2 regions of the Variovorax sp. Soil_C_26 genome follow, and region 2 is predicted to be linked to the other one. Evidence: predicted binding sites of a transcription regulator. Region 2 holds the regulator's gene; the other holds the start of a gene.

Region 1 (11,249 bases), on a different contig from region 2:
TGCGCAGCAGGCGCAGGCGCCGCAGCGGGCGCTGCCTTGGCGGCCTTCTTTGCAGCCGGCTTCTTGGCCGCAGCGGCAGGCTTGGCAGCGGGCTTTTTCGCGGCTTTCTTGGCCGCAGCCTTTTTCGCAGGCGCCTTCTTGGCGGCGGCCTTCTTCGCAGGGGCCTTCTTGGCAGCGGCCTTCTTCGCCGGCGCCTTCTTTGCAGCCGCCTTCTTGGCAGGCGCCTTCTTCGCAGCGGCCTTCTTGGCCGGTGCTGCCTTCTTGGCTGCGGCCTTCTTCGCCGGTGCTGCCTTCTTGGCTGCTACCTTCTTCGCAGGCGCCTTCTTGGCGGCGACCTTCTTGGCAGCGACCTTCTTGGCCGGAGCCTTCTTCGCCGCTACTTTCTTCGCCGCTACCTTCTTGGCCGGAGCCTTCTTCGCTGCGACCTTCTTGGCCGGAGCCTTCTTTGCTGCGGCTTTCTTAGCCGGCGCTTTTTTTGCAGTTGCCATTTCTGTTTTCTCCTTGATCAAGTTGAAAAAATCAACCTATTGAAGCACTCCGCGCACGTTGGTAGCGCAAAGTGATCCATGGGGTTGGAGTCTGAGCTCCAGCACCATGAACACCTGAGCCCTCGTCCATGCCGCGCTCTTTGGCGCGGTCGGTGGCATGGGCAATTCTTGAATTCATCGATTCTTGTTGTCGGAAAGCTTCAATCCCACGAGAGCGCGCCGCCCGACTGGTATTCGATGACGCGGGTCTCGAAGAAATTGCGTTCTTTCTTCAGGTCAATCATTTCGCTCATCCAGGGGAACGGGTTTTCCTCGTTCGGGAAGAGCGTTTCGAGGCCGATCTGCTGTGCACGCCGGTTGGCGATGTACCGCAGGTAGCCCTTGAACATGGAGGCATTCATGCCGAGCACACCGCGCGGCATGGTGTCTTCGGCGTATTTGTATTCGAGCTCGACGGCCTTGAGGAACAGCGCCTTGATCTCGGCCTTGAACTCGGCGGTCCAGAGGCCGGGGTTCTCGAGCTTGAGCTGGTTGATCAGGTCGATGCCGAAATTGCAGTGCATCGATTCGTCGCGCAGGATGTACTGGTACTGCTCGGCGGCGCCGGTCATCTTGTTCTGGCGGCCCAGCGCAAGGATCTGCGTGAAGCCGACGTAGAAGAAGAGGCCTTCCATCAGGCAGGCGAACACGATCAGCGACTTGAGCAGCGTCTGGTCGGTTTCGTGCGTGCCGGTCTTGAAGTGCGGGTCGCTGATGGCTTCGATGAACGGGAGCAGGAACTGGTCCTTCTCGCGGATCGACTGCACTTCGTTGTAGGCGTTGAAGATCTCGCTCTCGTCGAGGCCGAGCGACTCGACGATGTACTGGTACGCGTGCGTGTGGATCGCTTCCTCGAAGGCCTGGCGCAGCAGGAACTGGCGGCATTCGGGGGCCGTGATGTGGCGGTAGGTGCCCAGCACAATGTTGTTCGCGGCCAGCGAGTCGGCGGTCACGAAGAAGCCGAGGTTGCGCTTGACGATGCGACGCTCGTCTTCGGTCAGGCCGTTCGGGTCTTTCCACAACGCGATGTCGCGCGTCATGTTCACTTCCTGCGGCATCCAGTGGTTGGCGCAGGTGGCGAGGTATTTTTCCCAGGCCCACTTGTACTTGAACGGCACCAGCTGGTTGACGTCGGTCTGGCCGTTGATGATGCGCTTGTCGGAAGCCTTGACGCGCTGCGTGGCAACGGGTGCTGCAGGCTGCAGGGCAGAAGACGAAGTCGGAGCATCCACCGCTCGGCCCGCGGACACGCCGCTGGTCGATGGTTGGTACTGCTGCAATCCTTGTTGCATATCCTTTGGCAAGGAGGGCTTGACTTCTTCGTCCCAGGTCAACATAGAAAAATCCAATGCTCAATTATCGGAGCAACGATGTGAGTTGCAAAGTGCTCGCCCACGTCGCGCTCCATTTATGTGGTTGTTATGTTGCTCCCATGCATCGTGCGATGTCAGTCGATGCCGTGATCGACTGAGGGTTCGCAACGCGCTGCATGGGCCTCGCTGATTTCAACGACGCGTCACTGGCACGCTTCGCACGTCGGATCATCGACGCCGCAGAACGCAATGTCGGTGGCCGGCATCGCACTCATCTGCGCCTTCGCTGCAGCGGCCGCGGCTTCGAGTGCGCTCATGCCCGAGCCTGCATCGCTGCTGCCCGACGACACTGCGTTGAGTCGGCCCGATTGCACGGTGGACTTCTCGGCATGCGTCGCGCTCTGCGTGCGCAGGTAGTAGGTGGTCTTGAGGCCACGCAGCCATGCGAGCTTGTAGGTGTCGTCGAGCTTCTTGCCCGATGCGCCGGCCATGTAGATGTTGAGCGACTGCGCCTGGTCGATCCATTTCTGGCGGCGCGCAGCGGCCTCGACGAGCCACGTGGTCTCGACTTCGAACGCGGTGGCGTAGAGCGCCTTCACGTCCTGCGGCACGCGGTCGATGGGACGCAGCGAGCCGTCGAAGTGCTTCAGGTCCATGACCATCACGTCGTCCCACAGGCCCAGGCGCTTGAGGTCGCGCACCAGGTAGTGGTTGATCACGGTGAACTCGCCCGACAGGTTCGACTTGACCGACAGATTGCCGAAGCAGGGTTCGATCGAGGCGTCGACGCCGATGATGTTCGAGATCGTCGCGGTCGGGGCGATCGCCACGCAGTTGGAGTTGCGCATGCCGTCGGCCTTGATCTTGGCGCGCAGCGCGTCCCAGTCGAGGGTGGACGAGCGGTCGACCTCGACGTAGCCGCCGCGGGCCTGCTCCAGCAGGTCGAGCGAGTCGATCGGCAGGATGCCCTTGTCCCACAGCGAGCCCTTGTAGCTCGAGTACTTGCCGCGCTCGCGGGCCAGATCGGTCGAGGCCCAGTAGGCGTGGTAGCAGATCGCTTCCATCGATTCGTCGGCGAACTGCACGGCTTCCTGCGAGGCGTAGGGGATGCGCAGTTCGTACAGCGCGTCCTGGAATCCCATCAGGCCGAGGCCGACCGGACGGTGGCGCAGGTTCGAGTCGCGCGCCTTCTTCACGGCGTAGTAGTTGATGTCGATCACGTTGTCGAGCATGCGCATCGCGGTCGAGATCGTCTTCTTGAGCTTTTCCTGGTCGACCTTGCCGTCCTTCAGGTGCTGCAGCAGGTTCACCGAACCCAGGTTGCAGACGGCCGTTTCGGTGTCGCTGGTGTTCAGCGTGATCTCGGTGCACAGGTTCGACGAGTGCACCACGCCGGCGTGCTGCTGCGGCGAGCGAACATTGCAGGCGTCCTTGAACGTGATCCAGGGATGGCCGGTCTCGAACAGCATCGTGAGCATCTTGCGCCACAGGTCGGAGGCCTGGATGGTGCGCGAGGGCTTGATCTCGCCGCGCGCGGCTTTTTCTTCGTAGGCGACATACGCCTTCTCGAAAGCGGCACCGAACAGGTCGTGCAGGTCGGGTACGTTGGAAGGCGAGAACAGCGTCCAGGTGCCCTTTTCCATCACGCGGCGCATGAACAGGTCGGGAATCCAGTTGGCGGTGTTCATGTCGTGCGTGCGGCGGCGGTCGTCGCCGGTGTTCTTGCGCAGCTCCAGGAACTCCTCGATGTCGAGGTGCCAGGTTTCGAGGTACGTGCAGACGGCGCCCTTGCGCTTGCCGCCCTGGTTCACGGCCACGGCCGTGTCGTTCACCACCTTGAGGAAGGGAACCACGCCCTGCGATTCGCCGTTGGTGCCCTTGATGTGGCTGCCGAGCGCGCGCACGCGGGTCCAGTCGTTGCCCAGGCCGCCCGCGAACTTCGAGAGCAGGGCGTTTTCCTTGATCGACTCGTAGATGCCGTCGAGGTCGTCGGGCACGGTCGTCAGGTAGCAGCTCGACAGCTGCGAGCGCAGCGTGCCGGCATTGAAGAGGGTGGGCGTGCTCGACATGAAGTCGAACGACGACAGCACTTCGTAGAACTCGATGGCGCGGGCTTCGCGGTCGATTTCGCCGAGCGAGAGGCCCATGGCCACGCGCATGAAGAAGGCCTGCGGCAGCTCGATGCGGCTCTTGCGCACGTGCAGGAAGTAGCGGTCGTACAGGGTCTGCAGGCCGAGGTAGTCGAACTGGTTGTCGCGCTCGGCCTTGAGCGCCGCGCCCAGGCGGGGCAGGTCGTACTGGAGCAGCTTCTCGTCGAGCAGTTCGTTCTCGACGCCCTTCTTGATGAACTGCGGGAAGTAGTCGGCGTAGGTCTGCGCGCGCTCGGCGGGCATGACTTCGCGGCCGATGATTTCCTTGAAGATCGTGTGCAGCAGCAGGCGGGCGGTCGCGAAGGTGTAGTCGGGGTCCTTCTCGATCAGCGTGCGGGCGGCCAGGATCGAGGCCTTGTAGACCTCGTCGAGCGGCACGCCGTCGTACAGGTTGCGCATCGTCTCGGCGACGATCGGCTGGGCCGTGATGCTGTCGCCCAGGTTTTCGCAGGCCGATTCGATCAGGCCCTTGAGCTCGTTCAGGTCGAGCGCAACGCGCTCGCCGTTGTCCAGCACGTGCAGCGTCGGTGCGGCGGGGGCTTCCTGTTCGCCTTGCTTGGAGCGCTCTTGCGTGCGGCGCTCGCGGTAGAGCACGTAGGCCCGCGCGATCTCGTGGTGGCCGCCGCGCATCAGGCCGAGCTCGACCTGGTCCTGCACGTCCTCGATGTGGAAGGTGCCGCCGCCCGGGCGCGAGCGCACCATGGCGCGGATCACGCCCTGCGTGAGCGTGTCCACCGTTTCGCGCACGCTCGCCGAGGCCGCGCCCTGGGTGCCGTGCACCGCCAGGAAGGCCTTCATCATCGCGATCGCGATCTTGTTCGGCTCGAAGGGCACCACGGCGCCGTTGCGGCGAATGATCTGGTAGTGCGCGAGGCTCTGGCTCGTCGGCGAGCCGGCCGTGTCTTGCGGCTGCTGCGACGGCGTGGAAGGAACGGCGCGCGGAGTCGATGGGGTGTTCAGGGATGTTTGCATTCGCTTCCTCTCGGTTGGCAATTCTTGTTGGGTGGCAGCGTCTGGGCCGGGCATTGCGCCGGGGCAGGTGGCTGGACGGAACACACTATATCTGGGGTGTGAGGGGGCTACAACCCACTAGATGTAGCGTTTTCCATCGGATACATGCGGGTCGTTTCTTGGCTCGCACGGTGACACGGCCATTTGTGCCCCATGAACATTGGTTCATGGTGTCGCAACCCGCGTGGAACGGGGCCTGCAGGCCGATTTGGGCTTGCAGGGCGCATGGTTGCTGCATGCGGCGTTTGCAATATCGTCCCAGTCCGGCGGCGCGCGGGGCGCATCGCGTTGCGCGACGTGATTGAAAAAATTAGCGGCCCATCACCTGCGCGGGGAACATTTTTGCAGGCCAGCCGAGCCAACCGCGCAACAACGGCCAGTCGAAGCCCGCGCCCGGGTCGTGTTTGCGGCCAGGCGCGATGTGCTCGTGGCCGGCGATGTGCGCGATCGGAAACTGCTGTGCGATCGCGGCGCAGAGGCCGGCCAGCGTTTCGTACTGGGCTTCTTCGAACGCTTGGCCCTCGAGGCCTTCGAGCTCGATGCCGATCGAGTCGTCGTTGCAGTTGGCGCGCCCGCGCCAGGTCGACACGCCGGCGTGCCAGGCGCGGTCGTCGCAGCTCACGAACTGCCAGAGCTCGCCGTTGCGCCGCACATAGAAATGCGACGACACCTCGAGCCCGCGGATCGACTGGAAATACGGGTGCGCGTCCCAGTCGAGCTGGTTCGCAAAGAGCTGCTGCACGGCCTCGCCGCCGTACTCGCCCGGCGGCAGGCTGATCGAATGCAGCACGACGAGGTCGGTCTGCGCGCCCGCGGGCCGCGGCCCGAAGTTCGGCGAGCGCAGCATCCGCGCGAAGCGGTACCAGCCGGCCTCCCAGAGGCGCTGCTGCGCGGCGGCGCCGTCCTGCGTTTCAGTCGTCGACATGGTTCGCGGCGCTTTCGTCGCCGCTCGGCGTGGTGATGCCGAGCCGCGCGATGCGGTAGCGGATCTGGCGCAGGCTCATGCCGAGCCGTGCGGCCGCCGCGGTGCGGTTGAAGCCGCTCTCGTGCAGCGCACGCACGAGGATTTCGCGCTCCTGCTGGTCGAGGTAGGCCTGCAGGTCGGAGGGCAGGGGCGGCGGCGCCGGCCGGGGCTGGGCGATTGGCGCCGGCGCAGGGCGCGTCTGCTCGTCGGGTTGTTCGGGCGCCGCCACGGAAGGCGTGGCAGGTGTGGCCGCGACTGCCTCCGCCGGCGCATGGCCCGGCCCCATCAGGTCGAGATGCAGCTCGTCGCCGTCGTTGAGCGCCACCGCCCGGTGCAGCAGGTTCTCGAGTTCGCGCACGTTGCCCGCAAGCGGATGCTGCGCGAGCCGGCGCAGCAGTTCGTCCGAGAGGTGCGGCACCGGCAGCCCGCCGTCGTGCGCGATGCGCGCGAGCAGCGCCTTGCACAGCGCCGGCAGGTCTTCGCGCCGTTCGCGCAGCGCGGGCACGGCGATCTCGATGACATTGAGCCGGTAGAACAGGTCCTGGCGGAAGCGCCCGGCCTGCACCTCGGCATGCAGATCCTTGTGCGTGGCGCTGACGATGCGGACGTCGACCGCATCTTCCTGCGTGGAGCCGATCGAGCGCACGCTGCGCTCCTGGATCGCGCGCAGCAGCTTGGACTGCATTGCGAGCGGCAGGTCGCCGATCTCGTCGAGGAACAGCGTGCCGCCGCGGGCGGCCTGGAAGTAGCCGTCGCGGTCCTGCGACGAGCCGGTGTACGAGCCCTTGCGGGCGCCGAAGAATTCGGCCTCGAGCAGGTTCTCGGGAATGGCGCCGCAATTGACCGCGACGAAGGGCCCGTCGCTGCGCTGGCTGCAGGCGTGCACCGCGCGCGCCACGAGCTCCTTGCCGGTGCCCGATTCGCCGCGCACCAGCACCGGCGCCATGCCGCGCGCGACCTTGGCGATGCGAGACTTCACGCGCCGCATCGGCTCGGAGTCGCCGACCAGCCGATCGAGCGCCGCGGCGCCGTTCACCGGAATGGCTGGCACGTCGGCCCGCTCGCCGAAGCCTGCGGGCGCAATCGGCGCCGCCCTGGCCGGCGTGGCCTGCTGCGCCTGCACGGCGGAGGCGACCACCGCTCGGAACTGCTTGAGGTCGACCGGCTTGGTCAGGTAGTCGAAGGCGCCGGCCTTGAGCGCCTCGACAGCGTTCTCTGCCGAGCCATAGGCCGTCATCACCACGCAGCGCTCGCTGCGGTGGTTCTTCTGGATGCGCTGAATGATCTCCATGCCCTGCCCGTCGGGCAGCCGCATGTCGGTGATCACCGCGTCGAACTGCGCGGCCTCGAGGTGCTGCCAGGCTTCGGAGACGCTGCCGGCCGCCTCGACGCGGTAGCCCTCGCGCAGCAAGGTCAGTTCATAGAGCGTGCGCAGGTCGGGCTCGTCGTCGATGACCAGGATGTTGCCCGGACGCTGCGCGGAAGAAGGGGTCGTGCTCACGGCGCTATTGTGTCAGCCGGTTTTCGCTCGGCGCGAAACGCACGAAGAATTCGTTGCCCTCGGGGCCGCCCGCGACGAGCGAGCGGCGCTCGTAGCCGATGGTCGCGCCGTGGCGCCGGCACAGCTCGCGGCACAGAAAGAGGCCAAGCCCGCTCGAGCGGCTCTCGGAAGAAAAGAAGGGCTCGAACAGGTGGCGCTGCACCGCGGGCTCGAGCGGCGCGCCGTCGCTCCACACCAGCAGGGTCGGCTGTCCGGCGCCGCCGCGCTGCAGGGTGGTGACCACCTGGATCGAGCCGTCGCTGCTGCCGGCGTAGCGCGCGGCATTGTCGAGCAGGTTCACGAGCAGGCGGCGCAGGTGCTCGACGTCGAAGCGCACTTCGCTCTCGCCGGCGTCGAGCGCGATCTGCACGCCCTGGCGCTGCGTCTGGCGCACCCATTCCTCGGCCAGCGCGCGCACCGCGGGATCGAGCACCACCTGCTCGCCGAGCGAAAGCACGCGCTGCTGGCGCGCCCGTGATACGTCGAGCACGTCGTCCACGATGCGCGCGAGCCGCTGCGCGTTGTGCTGCACCATGCTCGTCAGCTTGCGGTGGGCGGGATCGGTCAGGTCTTCGTTGAGCAGCGCGCTGGCCTGGGTGATTGCGGCCAGCGGATTGCGGATCTCGTGGGCCACGGCCGCCGACATGCGGCCCATCGCAGCCAGCTTCTCGGTGCGAATGCGTGCCTCGAGTTCGCGCAGGTCCTGCAGGAACATCACGCAGAGGCTTTCGACGCGCCGGTCGCTCGTCGGCGTGAGCCGCGTGCGCACGCGCACCTCGCGCGCGGCGCCGCGCGCCTGCGCCACCGGGATCTCTTCGCTCTGCGGTGCGCGCCGCGCGAAGGTTTGGCGTGCGAGCGCCGCGAGCGCATGCCAGGCGGGCTGCGCGTGCAGCGCGAACGGCAGCCCGAGCTTGGCCAGGCCCTGGCCGAGGATCGCGTCGGCCGCCGGGTTGGCCGCATGCACCAGGCCTTCGGCGTCGATCACCAGCACGCCCTCGCTGAGCGTCTCGATCACGAGGTCGTTGACCTGCGCCTGCATCTGCGCACTGCTGCGGTTGCGCTGGGCCGTCGCTTCTTCGCGCGCCAGGCGGCGCGCCAGCTCGTGGGCGAGCAGCGCCACCACGAACAGGCCGGTGCCGGTGAGCGCCGCCTGCACGAAGCGGTTCGATGGGTCGCCGGGCTGCTGCAGCCAGTGCCAGCCCGCGTCGGCCAGCAGCAGCAGCGTGACGGCGGAGGTGGTGCCCAGGCCCACGGTGACGGTTCCGAGCACGGCGCTCATGAGCACCGGCAGCGCGAACAGCGGCGTGTAGTTGATGTTGCCGCCCTGCAGAACCTGGAGCGCGGTGAAGGTGCCGAGGTCGATGCCGATCGTGAGGAACCACACCGCCGCGAAGGCGCGGATCGGCGGGGTGAAGCGGACGTAGCGTGCGCTGACCCAGGTGACGACGAGGTAGCCCGCCGACAGGGCCACGGCCAGCGGCTGCATCGCCTGGCCGAGCGCGAGAGCCACCCCCTGCAGCAGCACCAGCACCACCGCCACGAAGCAGCGCGCCGCCATGAAGCCGCGCCAGAGCCGCAGCAGCGCGGCGCTCTGGCTATGCTGTATTTCGAGCCCGCCCCAATCGGTGACGGGCTCGCCTCGCGGCCTCGGCGCTGCGGTCACTGGTGCACCCTTCGCGCTGCGCGCTTTCCCGCCAGGCGGGAGCGAGCTTGCTTGGGGCGGCCCGGCGCTGCGCTCATGGGCGCACCTTCAGCCGCGCTCGGCGGCCTGGCGGTGCGCGGCGCTGCAGTAGGCCGCCTCGCCCGTGCCGCCGATGGCGTCCGCGGCCGGCAGGTGCAGGCCGCAGTGGGCGCAGCGCAGCATGGCTTTCGGGGTGGCCGGCGCGGCGCCGGGCCGTTTGGCGCGCGCCGCCTGCTCGCGCCGGGTGTCGCGCATTTCCTCGCGGCGGTTCTTGCGCCAGAGCCAGATCGCCACCGCGATCACCGCGAAAACGAGCAGGTACTTCATGCCGTGCCGCGCGCCAGAACCACTTCGAGCACGAAGCGCGAACCCACGTAGGCCAGCAGCAGCAGCGCCGTGCCCGCATACAGCACGCGCCGCGCGGTTCGCCCGCGCCAGCCGAAGCGTGCGCGCCCGCCGAGCAGCACCGCGAAGCTGAGCCAGGCGAGCACCGAGAACACGGTCTTGTGGTCCCATTTCCAGCCGCGCACGGCGGCGCCGTAGAGCGTTTCGCTGAACAGCAGGCCCGCGAGCAGCGTCGCCGACAGCAGCACGAAGCCGGCCGCGACGAAGCGGAAGGTCAGCCGTTCGAGCGTGAGCAGCGGCACCCCGCCCTGTGGCTCGGCGGCCAGCCGAATCTGCTTTTCGGCGCGCGTGATCAGCCACGCATGGACCACGGCGGCGCCGAACAGGCCGTACGAGGCGATGCCGAGCGCGAGGTGCAGCGGCAGCCACGGCGAAGCGGCGACATGCAGCGGCGTGCCCGGGAACAGCACCGCCAGGAGCACGGCGGCCGCGCCCAGCCAGGCCAGCGCGCGCCGCACCTTGAGCTGCGGGTACATGCTGCTTTCGACCGCATAGACGGTGAGCACCAGCCAGGCGGTGACGGAGAGCGCCGGCGCGAAGCCGAAGCGCGGCTCGCTGCCGACCAGTCCGTAGCCCAGCACGGCGGCGTGCAGCAGCCAGGCGAGGCCGAGCGCCCATTGCGTGCCGCGGCGGCTCAGCCGGGCACCCGCGGCGGCGGCAGAACCATAGGCCGCCGCAGTGGCGATGCCCAGCGCCACGGCGAGTGGGGAGGGGATCGCTAAAATCATGGCTGGAGTTTATCTCCCCCCGGCTTGCACGCTGCGTACCGCAGCGCCAACGCGGCCGATCCAGTTCACGACTTCCCAATGCCCGCCGCAGCGGGCAACAAGGCATCCCGCTCATGGCCACCGCCCTCACCGAAAAATTCTCCCGCCTCGTCAAGACGATGAGCGGCCAGGCGCGCATCACCGAAAGCAACGTGCAGGACATGCTGCGCGAGGTGCGCATGGCGCTGCTCGAAGCCGACGTGGCGCTGCCGGTGGTGCGGGATTTCGTCGCCCGCGTGAAGGACAAGGCGCTCGGCCAGGAGGTGCTGGGCTCGCTCAAGCCCGGCCAGGCCCTGGTCGGCATCGTCAACCGCGAACTCGCCGCCACCATGGGCGAGGGCATCTCCGACATCAACCTCGTGGCCCAGCCGCCCGCGGTGATCCTCATGGCGGGCCTGCAGGGCGCCGGCAAGACCACCACCACCGCCAAGCTCGCGAAGCACCTGATCGAGAAGCGCAAGAAGAAGGTGCTCACCGTCTCGGGCGACGTCTACCGGCCGGCCGCCATCGAGCAGCTCAAGATGGTGACGAAGCAGGCGGGCGCCGAATGGTTCCCAAGCACGCCCGAGCAGAAGGCGCTCGACATCGCGCGCGCGGCGCTCGACCATGCCAGGCGGCACTTCTTCGACGTGCTGCTGGTCGACACGGCCGGCCGCCTTGCGATCGACGAAGTGCTGATGAACGAGATCCAGCAGCTGCACGGCGCGCTCGACCCGGTTGAGACGCTCTTCGTGGTCGACGCCATGCAGGGCCAGGACGCGATCAACACCGCCAAGGCCTTCAAGGAGGCGCTGCCGCTCACCGGCATCATCCTGACCAAGACCGACGGTGATTCCCGCGGTGGCGCGGCGCTGTCGGTGCGCCAGGTCACGGGCGTGCCGATCAAGTTTG
Region 2 (11,249 bases):
CTGCTGCTGACCGCGTCGATTGCACGCCTGGCACCCCTGACGACGGCTGGACCTTACTGATCGACTTCTTCAGTGGCTCGGCGCCTGACGGCATCGTCTATGCCGATTCTGCTGCGGCTGGCCTCTATCTCGGGTACCGAAACTACTCGGGTCGGGACGATCTCAGCTTCATGCCGCCCGGCGACGGGAAGAACGCGGACGTGATCTGCAACGCAGCAGGAGATTGCACGGACGTGAAGCGGCCAGACGCAGTACGCCGCTTCGGCTGGCGCAGCCTGTTCTCGTCATATTGATGAGCGTGGATCTGCCCATGAACAAGAAGACCAGGCATTGGATCCTTGCGAACTCCTGCTCGCGGGGTTTCACCCTCATCGAACTCATGATCGTCGTGGCGGTGATCGCCATCCTCGCGGCCATCGCCTACCCGAGCTATTCACGCTACGTGCTGCGCGCCAAGCGCGCCGATGCGAAGCAGCAACTGCTGCAGGCGGCGCAATGGACCGAACGCTACATGTCGGCCAATGGCCGATATCCGCCCGTTGACGTGGACCTGCCTGCGGGCTTGGCACAGTCCCCTTCGTCGGGCACTGCGAGCTACAGCATCGGCTATGTCGACGGCAGAACCGCCACCACCTACACGCTGCGGGCCGTTCCGCAGGGCGTCTCGGCCAACGACGAATGCGGCACGCTCACCGTCAACCAACAAGGCGTGAAGCTGGCCAACGACAGCACCGATGCCTCGAGCGATGTGGTGCAGTCGTGCTGGAACCGCTGATGCGGCAACGCGGGCTGGCACCGCCCTCCGCGGGCCAGCCTCAGCCTCTCAGATATCCCGCAGCAGCTGCCTGAACTCGTCCACGTCCTCGAAGCTGCGGTACACCGATGCAAATCGCACGTAGGCGACCTTGTCGAGCTTCTTGAGTTCGCGCATCACGAGTTCGCCGACCTTGGTCGAGTCGATTTCCCGCAGGCCGCTCGCGAGCAGCTTCTGTTCGATGCGCAGGAGAGCGTTGTCGATCTGCTCGATGCTCACCGGCCGCTTGCGCAGCGCGAGCATCATCGAGGCCCGCACCTTGGACGAATCGAAATCGGCGCGGCTGCCGTCTTTCTTGACGACGACCGGAAAGTTGACGTCCGGTCGCTCGTAGGTGGTGAAGCGCTTGTCGCAGGCACTGCATTGGCGGCGCCTGCGGACGAAGTCGGCGTCTTCCGAGACGCGGGTCTCGACGACCTGCGTTTCCAGATGACCGCAAAAAGGGCATTTCATGCGGCCACCGCTTGCCGATGACGTTCAGCGGTAGACAGGGAAGCGGCTCGTTAGCGCGTGCACCTTGGCACGCACCGCGTCGATGTGGGCGGTGTCGCGGGGGTTCTCGAGCACGTCGGCCACCAGGTTCGCGGTGAGGCGGGCCTCCTCGTCCTTGAAGCCGCGCGTGGTCATGGCCGGGGTGCCGATGCGCACGCCGCTCGTCACCATCGGCTTCTCGGGGTCGTTGGGGATCGCGTTCTTGTTGATCGTCATGTGGGCGGCGCCCAGCACGGCTTCGGCTTCCTTGCCGGTGATGCCCTTGGCGCGCAGGTCGACGAGCATCACGTGGCTCTCGGTGCGGCCGCTCACGATGCGCAGGCCGCGCGCGGTGAGCGTTTCGGCCACGATGCGCGCGTTGGTGACCACCTGCTGCTGGTACGCCTTGAACTCCGGCGCCATCGCTTCCTTGAACGCCACCGCCTTGGCGGCGATCACGTGCATGAGCGGGCCGCCCTGCAGGCCGGGGAAGATGGCGCTGTTGATGGCCTTTTCGTGCTGCGCCTTCATCAAAATGATGCCGCCGCGCGGGCCGCGCAGGCTCTTGTGGGTGGTGGAGGTCACCACGTCGGCATGGGGCACCGGGTTGGGGTACACGCCCGCAGCCACGAGGCCTGCATAGTGGGCGATGTCGACCATGAAGATCGCGCCGACGTCCTTGGCCACCTTCGCGAAGCGCTCGAAGTCGATGCGCAGCGAATAGGCCGAGGCACCCGCGATGATGAGCTTGGGCATGTGCTCGTGCGCCTTGCGCTCCATCGCGTCGTAGTCGATTTCTTCCTTGTCGTTCAGGCCGTAGCTCACCACGTTGAACCACTTGCCGCTCATGTTCAGCGGCATGCCGTGGGTGAGGTGGCCGCCTTCGGCCAGGCTCATGCCCATGATGGTGTCGCCGGGCTTCAGGAAGGCGAGCATCACGGCCTCGTTGGCCGAGGCGCCGCAATGCGGCTGCACGTTGGCGGCGTCGGCACCGAAGATCTGCTTGATGCGGTCGATGGCCAGTTGCTCGGCCACGTCGACGTGCTCGCAGCCGCCGTAGTAGCGCTTGCCCGGGTAGCCTTCGGCGTATTTGTTGGTGAGCTGCGAGCCCTGGGCGGCCATGACGGCCGGCGAAGCGTAGTTCTCGCTTGCGATCAGCTCGATGTGGTGTTCTTGGCGCGCGGTCTCGGCCTGGATGGCGGCCCAGATCTCGGGATCGGTCTGTTCGACCAGAATGTTGCGTTGGTACATGGCAGTCCTTTGAAGACGAGGTCCTTGTTCTTCAACCAAACAAGGGCTGCCCAGGCGAACGGCTGAACGCCTGTATCGGATGCCAGGCGGCACGCTTCCCAGTGGTATTCCACGTCAGCGCGGGGCACCGGTGAGGATGCTGCGCCTATCGCCAGTCGCGTACGGCGCCAAGTGTAGCGCACCCGGCGTTTTTGCCGATGCCGAAGGACTCAGGAAACGCCGAAGAGCAGCGCGACCTTCTGGCCGTCCGCTGCCGCAGGATCGGCGGGCTGTTCGGTCTTGGGCGGCGCCGCAACCGGGATGGCCTGCGCCCGCACGACCGGCGGGACGACGATGGTCGGGAGGCCGCGGCCATTGGCCACCTGCAGCAGCCGGTCGCGCTCGGCGAGCACCTTGCTGGCATAGCCGCCGTCGTCGTCGAGGTTGGCGGCACCGACGTAATGGCGCAGGCCGCCTTCGACGGAACCGGCGCGCGCAATGCACTCCTGCAGCACCTTCACGCCCACGCGCATGTTGGTCACGGGGTCGAAGGCGGTGAGCGTGCCGCCCGCGCTCTCGTACTTTTCGCCGTGCACGCGTGTCATGACCTGCATCAGCCCCTGCGCGCCCACATGGCTCTGGGCAAAGGGATTGAAGCTCGATTCGATCGCCATGATGGCGAGGATCAGCGTCGGGTCGAGCTTGGTGCGGCTGCCGAGGTGATAGGCCTCGGCGACCAGCACGCTCAGCGGCTCCGGTGCGACGCGGTACTTCTTGCTGAGCCAGAAGGCTACCGCTGCCTGCTGCTTGGGCAGGTCATCCGGACTCGCCGCCGTGGTGCGCACGATCGCGGAGGCGTCGAGGTCGGTGGCTTCGGGCGGTGGCTTGCGTGACTGCAGCCAGCCCATGAGCTGCTCCTCGCCGGTCTGGCGCAGGTCGGGTCGTGCCGCGAGCGCGAGCACCGCGAACACGATGGCCAGCCCGACCAGTGCGAACCCGTTGTGGGTGATTTCAAAAAAGCCGTCTGCCACGTCGGACAGAAAAGTCCGTAGCCCGCGGGCTGTGGCATCAAACGCCTTGTTCATCGCTCTTCCTTTCTATGCGGCACCTGTTCTCAGCGCCGAGGCGATGGAAGGAGGCGGCGGCGCTTGATTGGTACGAACCAGGCTCCGCGCGAGGAGGGAAGATGTGGGTGGGAGCGCGGCGGCCTGATCAAGCCGGGGGAATTCGGCGGCGGATCCAGGGACCTCCTGCTGGATGGACAGCCAGGAGCAGGCGGGATTCTATCGTGGCTAAATACCCGGTCAAGCATATGAACTTGCATTCTTATGCCATTACAAGTTTAAACAATGCCTTGGGGAAAACCCTGATAAAGAGGCGTTGCATTGCCGGCGCGAGGCGCCTAATCTGGACCTGCCTGATTTGTCAGGCGGCTTTCCGAAGTCGAACGGCCCTGTGCAAGTTGGGCTCGAACGACGGAGGATCCAAGGCGGCAATCTCTTGCTGCCAGCTCGGCAGGAACCATTTGTCTTCCTGTTGCGCGAAAAGATGGCATGGGTCTTATGCCCGCCATCAAGCCCGGTAACAAGACATAACGTCGCGTTGCCGGGCTTTCTTGCTTCTGGTCCAGCGCTTCTTTGCGGCACACTCCCGCGATGGATGCAGCTTCGCTCAAACAAAACAAATGGTTGCGACGCGGGATCGTCGCCTTGCTGGTTGTGCTGGGGCTCTGGGCCGTTGCCTGGCTCGCGGTGCCGCCGATCGCCAAGAGCCAGTTGCAGAAGATCGCGAGCGAGGAGCTGGGGCGCCAGGTCACCGTCGGCAAGATCGACTTCAAGCCCTGGACGCTCGAAGTCACGCTGAACGACCTGCGCATCGCCACGGCGGACGGCAGCCGGCCGCAGGTGGCGATCAAGCGCATCTATGCCGACGCGGAGCTGCAATCGATCATCCGCCTGGCGCCGGTGATTGACGCCGTCACGGTCGAGGCCCCGGCCATCCTGCTCACGCATCTGGCGGATGGCCGGTATGACATCGACGACATCCTCCAGAAGCTCGCCGCCGGCCCGCAGCCGGACCCTGACGCGGAGCCCGCGCGCTTCGCGATCTACAACATCTCGATCACCGACGGTGCGGTGGACTTCGACGACCAGACGGTCAAGCGCAAGCATGAGTTGCGCGATTTCGTTCTCAAGGTGCCGTTCCTGAGCAACCTGGCCTCCCAGCGCGACGTCGACACCGAACCCAAGCTCGCTTTCTCGCTCAACGGCAGCCAGTTCGATTCGGCCGCACTCACCACGCCGTTCGCCGAAAGCCGCAAGACCGACGCGCACGTGCAGTTCAAGGGGCTCGACCTGGTGCCGTACCTGGGCTACATCCCGGCCGGCGTGCCGGTGCAACTGCAGGCGGGCACCCTCGACGCGGACCTGAAGATCGATTTCGCGCGCGCCGAGACGGCCGGACTCAAGATCACGGGCACGGTCGAAGCGCATGGCGCGAAGCTCGGCGATGCGCGGGGGCGCGACCTGCTGGCTTTCGATTCGCTCAAGCTCGCGCTGGCCGATGTGCGTCCGCTCGAATCGGTGTTCCACCTGAGCGAAGTCGCGCTGGCGGGGCCGCAGCTCGCGGTGGCCCGCGACGCACAGGGCCGGCTCAACCTGCTCGCGACCGATCCCGCGGGCGGTGCGCCCGAGAAGGTGGCGGCTGTGCCGGCCCCGGCGGCGAGCGCGCCGGACGGCAAGGCACCCCCGAAGCCGAAGCTCCGGGTCCAGGTCGACAAGGTGGCATTGAGCGGCGGCCGGATCGGCTGGCGCGACGAGACGGTGCAGCCTGCGGCGGCGATCCAGGCCACGGCGCTCGGCATCGAGCTTGCCGGCATCACATGGCCGATGGAAAAGCCGGCCCAGTTCAGCGGCAGCACGGCGGTGGCCGGCGCCACGCTCCGGTTCAAGGGCGATGCGACCGACAAGGCCGCGAATGTCCAGACCGAGGTCGAGGCCTTGCCGCTGTCGCTCGCGGCGCCGTACCTCGCGCAAAGCCTGGAGCCCACGCTCGACGGCAAGCTCAGTGGCCAGATCGACGTGGCATGGGCCGCGCCCGAACTCAAGTTCAAGGCGCGGCGCCTGGCGGCAGATGGCCTGGCGCTCACACAGCAGAAGACCGCGCTCGCGAGCGTCGGCCGCTTCGAGCTGGTCGACGCCGAGGTCGACATGACCCGGCACACGCTGAACATCGCCTCGTTCACGGCCACCAATCCCAAGGTTCGCGTCGAGCGCGACAGCGAAAGCCGCTGGATGTTCGAGCGCTGGCTCAAGGCGCCCGCGGGCGGCGCCGCTGGCGCGCCGGCCAAGGTGGCTGCGCCCAAGCCGGCCGGCAGCGGCCCCGGCGCGGCGCCGGCAGGCGCCAACACCAAGCCCTGGGCGCTGACCATCGGCACCCTGGCGGTCGACAACGGCACGCTCTCCTATGCCGACAAGGCCAGCGCCACGCCAGTTGCGGTCGAGATCACCGCCTTCAAGCTGCAGGCGCAGAAGCTCGCGCCCGAGACGGCCGTCAAGTCGCCGCTCCAGGTGTCGGGGCGCATCGGTTCGGGACGCCGGGCCGATCCGGGCCGCTTCGACTACAAGGGCCACGTCGTGCTCAAGCCGCTGGCCGCCGAAGGCCGGCTCGAAGTGGGTTCGTTCCCGGCGCATGCGTTCAAGGCGTACTACGCCGACGCGCTGAACGTCGATATCCGCCGGGCCTTCCTGAGCTACCGTGGCACTGTGAGCTATTCGAGCGCGCCTGCCGGCATGAGCCTCAAGCTGGCCGGCGACACGGCCCTCGACGATTTCCGCGCCAACAGCACCTCGCTCACACAGTCGCCGGGGTTCGACCGCAACAACAACCAGCTGCTGAGCTGGAAGACCTTGAGCTTGCGCGGCTTGCAGGTGGGCCTGGCGCCCAAGGCCGCACCCACGGTGGATGTGCGCGAGACCACGCTCACCGACTTCTTCGCCCGTGTGATCGTCGATCCGAACGGCCAGCTGAACCTGTTGAGCCTCACCAAGAAGGGCGAGGCCGAGGCGAACGCCGCGACCGCGGCCGCGGCCGAAACCCGTCGCAGCCTGGGCGGCACCACGACCACGACGCGCGGCCCCACGCAGCCCCAGCCGCAGCAGCCGCGTGCGGGCGGCGCGCCGCTGTCGGCCGAAGCCATGGTGGGCGGCAGCCCCACGCCCGCGCCGGCAGCGCCGCCCGCTGCCGTTGCGCAGGCCGAGGCCGACACCGGGCCCAAGCCGGTCATCAACTTCGGCCCGATGAGCCTGGTGAATGGCAAGATCGACTTCACCGACCTGTTCGTCAAGCCCAATTACTCGGCCGACCTGAGCGAGCTGACCGGCCGGCTCAGCGCCTTTTCGTCCGACCCGCCGAAGGGCGAGGGCGGACGCCCCGCGCTCGCCGCCCTCGAACTGCGCGGCAAGGCGCAGCAGACCGCCGCGCTCGAGATCACCGGCAAGCTCAACCCGCTCGCCAAGCCGCTCGAACTCGACATCACCGCCAAGATGCGCGATCTCGACCTGGCGCCGCTGTCACCGTACGCGGTGCGCTACGCCGGCCATGGGATCAATCGAGGCAAGATGAGCATGGACGTCAACTACAAGGTGGCGCCCGACGGGCAGCTCACGGCCAGCAACAAGCTGGTGCTCAATCAGCTGCAGTTCGGCGACGCCGTCGAAGGCGCGCCGAACAGCCTGCCGGTGCGGCTCGCGGTGGCCCTGCTGGCCGACCGCAACGGCGTGATCGACGTCGACTTGCCGCTCAGCGGCTCGCTCAACGATCCGCAGTTCAGCATCGGCCCGCTGATCTTCAAGGCAGTGGTCAACCTCATCGTCAAGGCGGTGACTTCGCCGTTCAGCCTGCTGACCGGCGGGCTCGGCGGCGGCAGCGGCGAATCGAGCACCATTGCCTTCGAGCCCGGCAGCGCGGTGCTCGGCGACAGCGCCAGACAGAGCCTCGACAAGGTCGCCAAGGCGCTGACCGAGCGTCCCACGCTGCAGATGACGGTGGTCGGCACCGCGAGCCTGGAGCGCGAACGCGATGCCTACCAGCGCCAGCGCCTGCGCCAGCTCGCGCAGGCCGAGAAGCGACGCATCGCGGTGCGCGGCGGGCAGGCGGGCACCGAAGTGCCGCCCGTCACCGACGCCGAATACCCCGAACTGCTGGCGGCCGTCTACAAGCGTGCCGACATCACCAAGCCGCGCAACATGGTCGGCCTGACCCGGGACCTGCCGGTCAAGGAGATGGAAGACCTGCTGCTCGCGAGCATCCCGGTCGACGAGGAGTCGATCCGGCAACTCGCCGTGGAGCGCGGCGCCGTCGTGCGCGACTACCTGCTGGCACAGAAGCTTGCGAGCGAGCGGCTGTTCCTGGGCGCCGTCAAGACCAAGGCGAGTGGCGCCGATTGGAAGCCCGGCGCTGAACTCGATCTGGCCATGAGGTAGAAACAGTGCAACGCTGGCCGGCCGAGGGTTTCGGTCGCAGCCAGCCCATATGCGGGCAGCGCGCCACGATTCCAGCGTCTTTTAGCTTCAGTTGCGCCGTGGAATTCAACGCCGCGCCCCCAAGTGGGTGAAAATGTCGCGTGCGCCGGCCTTTGCCGGCGCCTTCGCTTTCTCTCTTCAGACAACGACTCGCGCAAGTGACCTCTACTTCTTCCAAGCCCAACGACCTCCAAGCCCTCGACACGCTCACCGGCGGCGCCTTCACCGCGCCGACTTCCGGCGAGCGCGCTGCGCGCATCCGCGAATGGCTCGCGGGCAATCCCGCGCCCGAGCAGATGCAGGAGGTCTTCAAGGAGCTGAGCGGCCGCGACAAGGGCGCGGCCCGCCTGCTGCGCGAAAAGCTCGACGAGCTCAAGCGCGCCAAGGGCCAGGAGGCCATCGCGGCCGAATGGGCGCAAAAAGCAGAAGCGCTGCTGGCCCAGCCCAAGCTCAACATCGCCGATGCACTGGCCTGGCAGCGCGATGCCGCCAAGGCCGGCGCACCCCTGTCGCGCGAACCGCTCGCCGGGTTCAAGGTGCAACTGGCCGACCGTGTGAAGGGCATCGAAGACCTGCAGCATCGCGCGCAGGTGCATCGCGAGGCCGCAGTGCTGCTCGCCCAGCGCTTCGAGGTGCTGTCGACCAAGGGCTGGCAGGACGCCCAGGCCGCCGAGGAGTCGCTGCGCAACGACGTGGCCCATTGGCAGCAGCAGGCCGGCGAGATCACGGCCGACCCCAACTGGAACAGTCTCGACGCGCGCTTTGCGCCGCAGCTCGAATCGTCGAAGGCCCAGTTGCTCGTGGTGTCCGACGCGTTCCACGCGGCACTGGCGCAGGCGCAGGCCGCGGCCGGAGATGCAGCAGCGCCGCTGCCGCCGGTGCCCGTGTGGGCCGACGAACTTCGCGCCGCCCGCGGCGAGGTGGTGGCGCCGAAGGCGGCGCCTGCCAAGCCCGCGGCACCCAAGGTCGATCCGGCCGTGCGTGCCGCCGCCCAGGAGGCCGTGCAGGCTGCGCTCGTCAAGCTGGAGCAGGAAACGGCCGAAGGCCACGGCAAGGCCAGCGCCGGCGCTGCCGCCGCACTGCGTGCGGTGCTCAAGGAGCACGGCAAGCTGGTCGATGCGCCGCTCGAAGCGCGCGTGCATGCGGCGCTGGTGGCGGCCGGCGAACTCGAAGGCTGGCAGCGCTGGAGCGCCGACAAGGTGCGCGAAGACCTTGTCGCCAAGGCCGAAGGCCTGCTCAAGCGCCCCGAAGGCCAGGCGCTCGGCGGCCGCAAGATGCAGGAAACGCTGCGCTCGCTGCGCGACCAGTGGAAGCAGGCCGACCAAGGCGGCGTACCGAACCATGCGCTCTGGAAGCGCTTCGACGAAGCGTGCAACGAAGCCCACAAGGTGGTCGAAGCCTGGCTCGAAAAGGTGCGCGCCGATGCGGCCGAACATCGTGCCCACCGCGTTGCCCTGATCGAGGAGGTGCGTGCCTGGGCGGCAGCCAATGCCGAACCCACAGACCTGAAGGCGCACAACCGCGCGCTGCATCAGTTCGCCGACCGCTGGCGCGATGGCGGGCATGTCGGCGAGAAGGTCTTCGCCGAACTGCAGCCGCAGTGGAACGAGGCCTTCGGTGCGGCGCGTGCGCCGATCGAGGCGGCGCAGAAGGCCAGCATCGACCGGCGCCAGGCCATGATCGCCGAGGCCACCGAGCTCGGTGCCCAGCCCATGCTGCGCATCGATGCCGTCAAGGCGCTGCAGCAGCGCTGGCAGGCGGAAGCCCAAAGCGTGCCGCTCGACCGCCGCCACGAGCAGAAGCTCTGGGATGCGTTCCGCGCGCCGATCGACGACGCCTTCAACCGCAAGACCGCCGAGCGCGAAAAGGCCTCCGCCGCGATGAGCGAGCACGACCGCCACGTGCTCGAGGCTTCCAAGGCGCTCGACGCCGCCAATGCCGAGGGCGACGCCCAGAAGATCCGCGCGGCCATCGCGCGTCTCGAAGCCGCGCTGCGCGGTGAGGCGCCACCGCCGGCCCCCGCGCCGGCACCGGCTGCGAAGCCCGCGGCCGCAGCGTCCGCCGACGGTCCGTCGGTCGGCGCCACCGAACAGGTCGCGCCCGGCCAGGCCGCGGCCGAATTCGGCGAAAGCGCCGAGCAGGCGCCCGCACCCAGCGATGCCGAGGCCCAGCCGGGCACGCCGGCGGCAGCCGCGCCGACCGCCGGCGGCGATCTTGTTGCACCGGCCGAAGGTGCCGACAGTTCCGCGCGCGCCGACAGCGAAGCGCGCGAAGAAGGTGCCGAGCCCGCCGGTTCCGAAGAAGCCAAGGCGCCACCGAAGCCGGCGCCCAAGCCGGTCGTGGCGATGCGCGGCGACGACCGTCCCGGCAGCCGCAGGAACGAGGCGGCCGCGCCCGCGGGTCGCGGCGCCGGCGGCCGGTTTGGCGACCGTCGCGATGGCGGCCGGCCGGGTCCTGGTGGTCCAGGCCGCCCGGGCGACCGCGGCGCACCGCCGCGCGGCGATGCCCGCGGCGACCGCGGCGCGCCGGGCGGACGCTTCGGCGACCGTCCGCCCCGCTTCGAAGACCGAGGACCGCGGCTCGGCGATGCAGCGTTCCGCGCCCAGCGCGAAGCGCTAGAGCGCGCCGAACTGTCGCTGCGCAAGCTCGCGGCGCAGGCCCACGGCGAAGCGCTGACGCAAGTGCTCGGCGCCTGGGAGCAGCGCGACGCCTCGCGGCTGCCGAACGTCCAGGAACTCGGACGCGCGGTGTCGCCGGCGGTGCGCAGCGGCTGGTCGCAGGCCGTGGGCTCGCCGCCCAAGGCGGCAGCCGACGAAGCGTCTGAAGCGCTGTTGCGCCTCGAGATGGCGGCCGAAGTGCCGACGCCCGCCGAGCAGATCGACGCGCGCCGCGCGCTTCAGCTCAAGCTGCTGACCAAGCGCGGCGATCCCACGCCGGCACAGACCTGGGGCCAGGACGCCGGCAAGGTGCTGGCCGCGCCGCACGATCCGGCGACCGCGCGCCGGCTGCAGAATGCGCTCAAGGCACTGTTGCGGAAGTAGGCCGCGCCGAGCCTGAAGGCTGACGAGAAAAAGCGCCCGCGACGGGCGCTTTTTCTTTTGCGCGATGCAGGGCGATCAGGTGCTGCGGCGGCCGAAAAACGCGTCGAACAGCGCGAGCACCGTTGGAAAGTCGCGGCCGAAATTGGCGCGGTTCACGAAGTAGGCTTCGCA

Evidence for each region. Region 2 encodes NrdR, which represses ribonucleotide reductase genes. Its sites were predicted from a motif close to CACNANATNTNGTG; they were not measured.
Region 1: AC3A6G_RS23535 (ribonucleoside-diphosphate reductase subunit alpha) is a predicted target of NrdR. The motif match lies at 5,046-5,059, and genes of this name have one in related genera.

Annotation. Positions count from the first base shown of each region.
Region 1 is NZ_JBDGJC010000011.1:695-11,943, reverse strand. It holds gene AC3A6G_RS23545 (histone H1-like DNA-binding protein) at 1-488, opposite strand, end outside; gene AC3A6G_RS23540 (ribonucleotide-diphosphate reductase subunit beta) at 689-1,864, opposite strand; gene AC3A6G_RS23535 (ribonucleoside-diphosphate reductase subunit alpha) at 2,044-4,962, opposite strand; gene ampD (1,6-anhydro-N-acetylmuramyl-L-alanine amidase AmpD) at 5,312-5,926, opposite strand; gene AC3A6G_RS23525 (sigma-54-dependent transcriptional regulator) at 5,913-7,466, opposite strand; gene AC3A6G_RS23520 (two-component system sensor histidine kinase NtrB) at 7,471-9,168, opposite strand; gene AC3A6G_RS23515 (PP0621 family protein) at 9,256-9,513, opposite strand; gene AC3A6G_RS23510 (cytochrome C assembly family protein) at 9,510-10,319, opposite strand; gene ffh (signal recognition particle protein) at 10,433-11,249, shown strand, end outside.
Region 2 is NZ_JBDGJC010000013.1:93,025-104,273, reverse strand. It holds gene AC3A6G_RS25110 (pilus assembly protein) at 1-293, shown strand, start outside; gene AC3A6G_RS25105 (type IV pilin protein) at 311-775, shown strand; gene nrdR (transcriptional regulator NrdR) at 824-1,267, opposite strand; gene glyA (serine hydroxymethyltransferase) at 1,292-2,536, opposite strand; ZMP/ZTP riboswitch at 2,578-2,705, opposite strand; gene AC3A6G_RS25090 (transglycosylase SLT domain-containing protein) at 2,746-3,600, opposite strand; gene AC3A6G_RS25085 (DUF748 domain-containing protein) at 4,171-7,998, shown strand; gene AC3A6G_RS25080 (DUF349 domain-containing protein) at 8,196-11,078, shown strand; gene AC3A6G_RS25075 (M90 family metallopeptidase) at 11,154-11,249, opposite strand, start outside.